Rhodopseudomonas palustris: one gene and its partner. The protein of the gene in region 1 interacts with the protein of each later gene in a pairwise test. Links are inferred from orthologs where the notes say so. Each region holds a gene or a part of one and is shown on either strand. Other genes may lie near its edges.

Evidence for each region.
Region 2: the proteins of grpE (region 1) and SR870_RS06670 interact in binary tests that used the Escherichia coli proteins (3 or more experiments, as listed by UniProt). The link is inferred for Rhodopseudomonas palustris from one-to-one orthologs.

What each region holds. Positions count from the first base shown.
Region 1 is NZ_CP140155.1:4,042,430-4,045,713, reverse strand. What follows is about bases 235-3,203. They hold grpE (nucleotide exchange factor GrpE), read left to right. Parts: upstream 235-1,393; coding sequence 1,394-2,014; downstream 2,015-3,203. Other genes in these bases: SR870_RS18220 (hypothetical protein), read right to left, coding at 2,015-2,953; hrcA (heat-inducible transcriptional repressor HrcA), read left to right, coding at 235-1,197. In the rest of the region: more of hrcA, read left to right, coding at 109-234. UniProt on the Escherichia coli protein: Participates actively in the response to hyperosmotic and heat shock by preventing the aggregation of stress-denatured proteins, in association with DnaK and GrpE. It is the nucleotide exchange factor for DnaK and may function as a thermosensor.
Region 2 is NZ_CP140155.1:1,497,388-1,500,629, reverse strand. What follows is about bases 100-3,026. They hold SR870_RS06670 (Nramp family divalent metal transporter), read left to right. Parts: upstream 100-838; coding sequence 839-2,215; downstream 2,216-3,026. Other genes in these bases: SR870_RS06665 (arginyltransferase), read right to left, coding at 2,227-3,000; parC (DNA topoisomerase IV subunit A), read left to right, coding at 100-574. Also shown: more of parC, read left to right, coding at 1-99; SR870_RS06660 (RDD family protein), read right to left, coding at 3,071-3,242. UniProt on the Escherichia coli protein: H(+)-stimulated, divalent metal cation uptake system. Involved in manganese and iron uptake. Can also transport cadmium, cobalt, zinc and to a lesser extent nickel and copper. Involved in response to reactive oxygen.

The DNA of each region.
Region 1 (3,284 bases):
AGGGCGGTGGCCCGAAGCGGTGGCCCAAAGCGGTTACTGGCATGGACAACCTCCCGACTTGTAACCTGACGCCGGCGACGACAGATTAGAAGGGCAACGGAGGACAAGTTGGCTCATCATGAACCGATCGGCCTGATCGCGCCCAATACCGGACTGGCGCAGCTCAACGAGCGCTCGCGGGATATCTTTCGGCAGATCGTCGAAAGCTACCTCGCGACCGGGGAGCCGGTGGGCTCGCGCAATATCTCGCGGCTGATTTCGATGCCGCTGTCGCCGGCCTCGGTGCGCAACGTCATGGCCGATCTGGAGCAGCTCGGCCTGATCTACGCGCCGCACACCTCGGCCGGCCGGCTGCCGACCGAACTCGGCCTGCGCTTCTTCGTCGATGCGCTGATGCAGGTCGGCGACCTGACCGAGCCGGAGCGGCAGTCGATCCAGGCGCAGCTCTCGTCCGTCGGGCGGGCACAGACCGTCGAGGCCGCGCTCGGCGAAGCGCTGACCCGGCTGTCCGGCCTGACGCGGGCGGCCGCGGTGGTGCTGACCGCCAAATCCAACGTCCGGCTCAAGCATATCGAATTCGTCCGGCTGGAGCCGGAGCGCGCACTGGTGATCCTGGTGGCCGAAGACGGCCAGGTCGAAAATCGCGTGCTGGCATTGCCGCCCGGCGTGCCGTCGTCGGCGCTGACCGAGGCGTCGAACTTCCTCAACGCCCGGATCCGCGGCCGGACGCTGGCCGAATCGCGGCTCGAACTGGAAACCATGCTGTCGCAGGATCGCACCGAGCTCGATCAGCTCACCCAGAAGGTGATCTCGGCCGGAATCGCGAGCTGGTCGGGCGGCGACGGCGAGGATCGCCAGCTGATCGTGCGCGGCCACGCCAATCTGCTGGGGGATCTGCACGCGCTGGAAGATCTCGAACGGGTCCGGCGGCTGTTCGACGATCTCGAAACCAAGCGCGGGGTCGTCGATCTGCTCGGGCGCGCCGAGAGCGCCGAGGGCGTGAGGATCTTCATCGGCTCGGAGAACAAGCTGTTCTCGCTGTCCGGCTCCTCGACCATCATTGCGCCCTACAGCGACGGCGCCGGCCACATCGTCGGCGTGCTGGGCGTGATCGGTCCGACCCGGCTGAACTACGCGCGGGTGATCCCGATGGTCGACTACACCGCGCGTATCGTCAGCCAGATGCTGGGCGGCTGACGCTCAGGGCAAGGGCCTGTCGTCGGACTGCGATCGGCTCCAGTCTTTCTGATCGGGCATGATCCTTCTGCGAAAACCGGGACCCGTTTTCGAGACCGTATGCCGGCCGCCAAGCTTGATTTTCATGGCGCAAACCACGATATCCCGGCCAGCCCATTCCCGACCGATCCAGACTTTTCTCTCAGAAGGTAGCGTGATGACCGATTCCAACGGACCGAAGGACCACAACCAGGACGAGGCGCAGGCAGCCGCCGATCCGGTGGTTTCCAAGCCGTACATCATGCCGGACGACCCGGAAGAAGGTGCGAACGAAGCGCTCGTCAAGGAAGCCGCCGAGGCGCGCGACAAGATGCTGCGCACGCTGGCCGAAATGGAGAATCTGCGTCGCCGGACTCAGAAGGAAGTCGCCGATGCGCGGACCTACGGCGTCTCGGCTTTCGCCCGCGACGTGCTCGAGATCGCCGACAATCTGCAGCGCGCGCTCGACGCCGTGCCGGCCGAAGCTCGTGCCAATGCGGATGCCGGGCTCAAGGGACTGATCGAGGGCGTCGAACTCACCGAGCGGTCGCTGATCAACGCGCTGGAAAAGAATGGCGTCCGGAAGTTCGATCCGCAGGGCGAGAAGTTCGATCCGAACTTCCAGCAGGCGATGTACGAAGTTCCGGATCCGTCGGTGCCCGCCGGCACCGTGGTGCAGGTGGTGCAGGCCGGTTTCATGATCGGCGAGCGCGTGCTGCGCCCGGCGCTGGTCGGCGTTTCGAAGGGCGGCGCGAAGCAGGCTCCCGCGGCGGCCAACGGCACCGACACCAGCGCCTGATCAGCGCGCCTTCAGCCCGTCGCGCACCTTGCGGAAACGCGGAAACGCGTCGGACCAGCGGTCGCGCGGCGAGCTGCCGATCACCCGCATCGCCACGCTGGCGTTGCCGAACCGCAGCCACTGCACCACGGTCACGGGGGTGTTGTCCTTGCCGCTGACGGCGTCGATCCGGGTCTCGAAGCCCGGCGAGCCGTCGATCCGCATCGGTTCGGAGTTGGTGATCTTCGCATCGCGCAGACCCGGAATGGTGGCGGCGGCCTGCTGGGCGAAGCGTGCGCGATCGTCGGTCTGTTCCGGCACCGAGCCGATCAGGCCCAGCACCATGAACGGCGCGCCTTCGATGCCGGTGTCCTCGTTGCCGTCGGCGAGCAGCAGCGCGGCGCCGGGCGCCAGCGTGCGCACGGTCTTGAAGTCGCTCAATTCGCGGATGTCGAACGGCATCTGCGCGACCTGCTCCTCGACCGGCACCTGCTGCCGCACCGAGACGGAGCTCAGCATCTTCTTCACGGCCTCGTCCGAGTAGGTCTTGGCCTCGCTGTCGGCGACCTGCACCGCCACATAGCCGGAGAACGCCTTGCTGCCCGACACGATCAGCGAGTAGCGACGGACCTTGTCGGCGCCGACGACGCCTTCCTCGGCCGTGTAGTAGGCGGTGCCGGCGGCGGTCTCCAGGCTCTCGGGTTTCACCTTGCCCATCGCGCCTTCCGGCACCGCCTTGAAGGCCGCCTCGACCTCGCCGAAGGCCGGACCAGGCAATTCGGCCAGCAGCACCTTGACGCCGTGGCCGGCGGATTCGAAGCCGAGGAAGGCCTTCGACTCGGTCATTCCCGGCATCGGTGTGAGGCCGACGCGGATGCCGCGCGGATAGATGGTCTCGGCGGCTGCGGGCGTCGCGGCAAGCACCAGGGCAAAGGCGAGGAGGCGCGCTATCTGTCTCATGGATGGCTCTACTGAAGTCGCATTGAGGCCGTTCGATGGTCGGGGGCGGCTGCCCGTGGGGCCATCGCAGGGTCGAAGATGCGACGGCCGAAGGGCACCTGATCACGTCCTGACGTCCGGTCAAGGCGCAACCGCACACTGGGACGACCGGCCGCAAGCGGACCCTTTTGCCGTGCTGCAAAACGATCGCCCCCGGCGGCGCGTCGGAGACCACTGAGATTCATCAAAGCCGATGTTTTCGTAGGCGAGGCCGTCCGCCAGTCCTTGCAGCCCCCACCCCCCCTCCTATATGAGGCTCACCGCCGCACAATCGCGAGCATTTGATATTTGG
Region 2 (3,242 bases), 2.5 Mb from region 1 along the record:
GACCAACGGCCGATTCTATTCGCTCGAGGTCGCCAAGCTTCCCGGCGGCCGCGGCCATGGCGAGCCGATCCGGATGTTCATCGACATGGAGCAGGATGCCGCGATCGTTGAGATGTTCGTGCACAAGGGCGGCCGCAAATTCCTGATCGCCAGCCATGACGGCCAGGGTTTTGTCGTCGGCGAGGACGACTGCGTCGGCACCACCCGCAAGGGCAAGCAGATCATCAATGTCGAGATGCCGAACGAGGCGAGGGCGCTGACCGTCGTCGGCGAAGGCTCGGACAGCGTCGCGGTGATCGGCGAAAACCGCAAGATGCTGATCTTCCCGCTCGACCAGGTGCCGGAGATGACCCGCGGCCGCGGCGTGCGGCTGCAGAAATACAAGGACGGTGGCCTGTCCGACATTGCGACCTTCGCATCCAAGCAGGGTCTCGGCTGGCGCGATTCCGCCGGCCGCGAGTTCAGCGTGACGATCAAGGAACTGGCTGAATGGCGCGGCAACCGCGCCGATGCCGGTCGGCTGCCGCCCAAGGGTTTTCCGAAGTCGAACAAGTTCGGCCGCGGCATCGAGTAGCCGCGTTTCCGCGCGGCAACGCGCTTACGATCCCCCGGGATCCACGCCGTCGAAGCCGGGCGTCCGGCTTCGCTGTGCGCATTTCGCCTCGATATTCTTGCCGGCGGGCTCGATGGCGCCGGCCGACTTATTTGCAATCAATGACTCCGTCGACGATGACCACCATCATCTGACCACGATTCACACGTTGGGTCGAAATCGGTATCCATTTGCAATTGCTGGTCGATTGCAAAAAGGAGACCAAGAATCATCCAATCTGACGAAATGGATGTGAAAACGCCTCGACCTGATCCGGAGATTCCCCTGCAGCCCGCGGTTGCGGCGGCAGGTTGGCGCTCGCCCCGTGGCGAGCCTTCGTTGTCGAATATGTTCGGCTCGATCCAGACCCGCGCCAGCGGATCGTTCTGGCGCAAGCTGGTCGCGTTTCTCGGCCCCGGCTATCTGGTCGCGGTCGGCTATATGGACCCCGGCAACTGGGCCACCTCGCTCGCCGGCGGCTCCAAATACGGCTATGCGCTGCTCAGCGTCGCGCTGGTCTCCAACGTCATGGCGATCATTCTGCAGTCGCTCTGCACCCGGCTCGGCGTCGGCGCGGGGCGCGACCTGGCGCAGGCCTGCCGTGACGCGTATCCGCGCTGGGTGTCCTGGCCGCTGTGGCTGTCGGCGGAGATCGCGATCACCGCCACCGATCTCGCCGAGGTGATCGGCACTGCGATCGGCCTCAATCTGCTGTTCGGCATTCCGCTCGAACTCGGCGTGCTGATCACCGCCGCCGACGTGTTTCTGGTGCTGGCGCTGCAGGCGTTCGGCTTCCGCTGGATCGAAGCCTTCGTGGTGGCGCTGCTCGGCGTGATCGCTGCCTGCTTCGCGATTCAGATCGCGATGGCCGATCCGGAGTGGGGCGCGGTGATCGCCGGCTTCGCTCCAACCACGAAGATCCTCACCGAACCCGGCATGCTGTATCTGGCGCTCGGCATTCTCGGCGCCACGGTGATGCCGCACAATCTCTATCTGCATTCCGGCCTGGTGCAGACCCGCGGCTTCGGCGACAGCGTCCCAGAACGTCGCGAGGCGATCAAACTCGCCACCATCGATTCGACGGTCGCGCTGACCTTCGCGCTCACCATCAATGCCTCGATCCTGATCCTCGCCGCGGCAACCTTCCATCACACCGGCAAGACAGACGTGGCGGAGCTCGATCAGGCGCACGCCCTTTTGGCGCCGATGCTCGGCTCGACGCTGGCGCCGACGCTGTTCGGCATCGCGCTGCTAGCCTGCGGCCTTAACTCGACCATCACCGCGACGCTGGCCGGGCAGATCGTGATGGAGGGCTTCATCCAGTTCAAGATGGCGCCATGGCTACGCCGGATGGTGACGCGGATGATCGCGATCGTGCCGGCCGTGGTGGTGACGATCTGGTTCGGCGAGAAAGGCACCGGACAATTGCTGATTCTCAGCCAGGTGGTGCTCAGCCTGCAATTGCCGTTCGCCGTGGTGCCGCTGGTGATGTTCACCGCCAGCCGCGCCAAGATGGGCGTGTTCGTCGCGCCGCGCTGGCTGACGACGGCGGCGGTGGCGATCGCCGCGATCATCATCGCGCTGAACATCAAGCTGGTGTTCGACTTCGTGACCGGCGCGTAGTACCTGAAAACTCAGTCCTGCGGCTCCGGATGCTCGCCCGAGGCATCGACGCGGATCCAGCCGCTGGAGGCCAGCCGCTGCTGCGGCAAATAGCGGCCCTTGTAGTCCATCTTCTTGGAGCCCTCGATCCAGTAGCCGAGATAGACGTAAGGCAGTCCGAGCCGGCGGGCGCGGGCGATGTGGTCGAGGATCATGAAGGTGCCGAGCGAGCGGTTCTGTTCGCCCGGCTCGTAAAACGAGTAGACCATCGACAGTCCGTCATTGAGCACGTCGGTCAGCGCCGCGGCGATCAGATCGCCGCCGCGGCCGGTGATGCCGGTGTCGGGAGTGCGCCTGCGGTATTCGATGATCCGTGTCTCGACATGGCTGTCCTCGACCATCATCGCGTAGTCGAGCACGGTCATGTCGGCCATGCCGCCGTGGCGATGGCGCTGGTCGAGATAGGCACGGAAGACGGAATACTGCTCGGAGGTCGGCACCGGATTGCGCTGCTCGCCGACGATGTCGGCGTTGCGCGCGAGGATCTTGCGCTGGTTGCGCGAGGGTCGGAATTCGTTGGCGATCACGCGGACCGACACGCAGGACCGGCACTGGTCGCAGGCCGGGCGGTAGGCGATCGACTGGCTACGTCTGAAGCCCCCATGGGTGAGAAGGTCGTTCAGCTCGCCGGCCTTGTTGCCGACCAGATGGGTGAACACCTTGCGCTCGTGCCGGCCCGGCAGATACGGGCATGGCGAGGGGGCCGTCAGATAAAACTGCGGGGTGTCGCGCGAGTGCTGTGTCACGTCGGTTCGTCAACCTCCACCGCGACACAGCATCGCGCCACGACCGCTCTGGGTCAATCGCTTTGGCTTATCAATACGAACGCGCCGGCTGTGGTGCGGCCGCCATGCTGTTGATCACCACCGTTCCGAGCAGGATATCGTGGAGCAGCCGGCTGCGGCCGTTGAACAGGCCGACCAGCAGCACCAGCGGCGTCAGCATCGAGACCGACAGCCAGAACAGGAACGCGTGCACCACGCCGAGC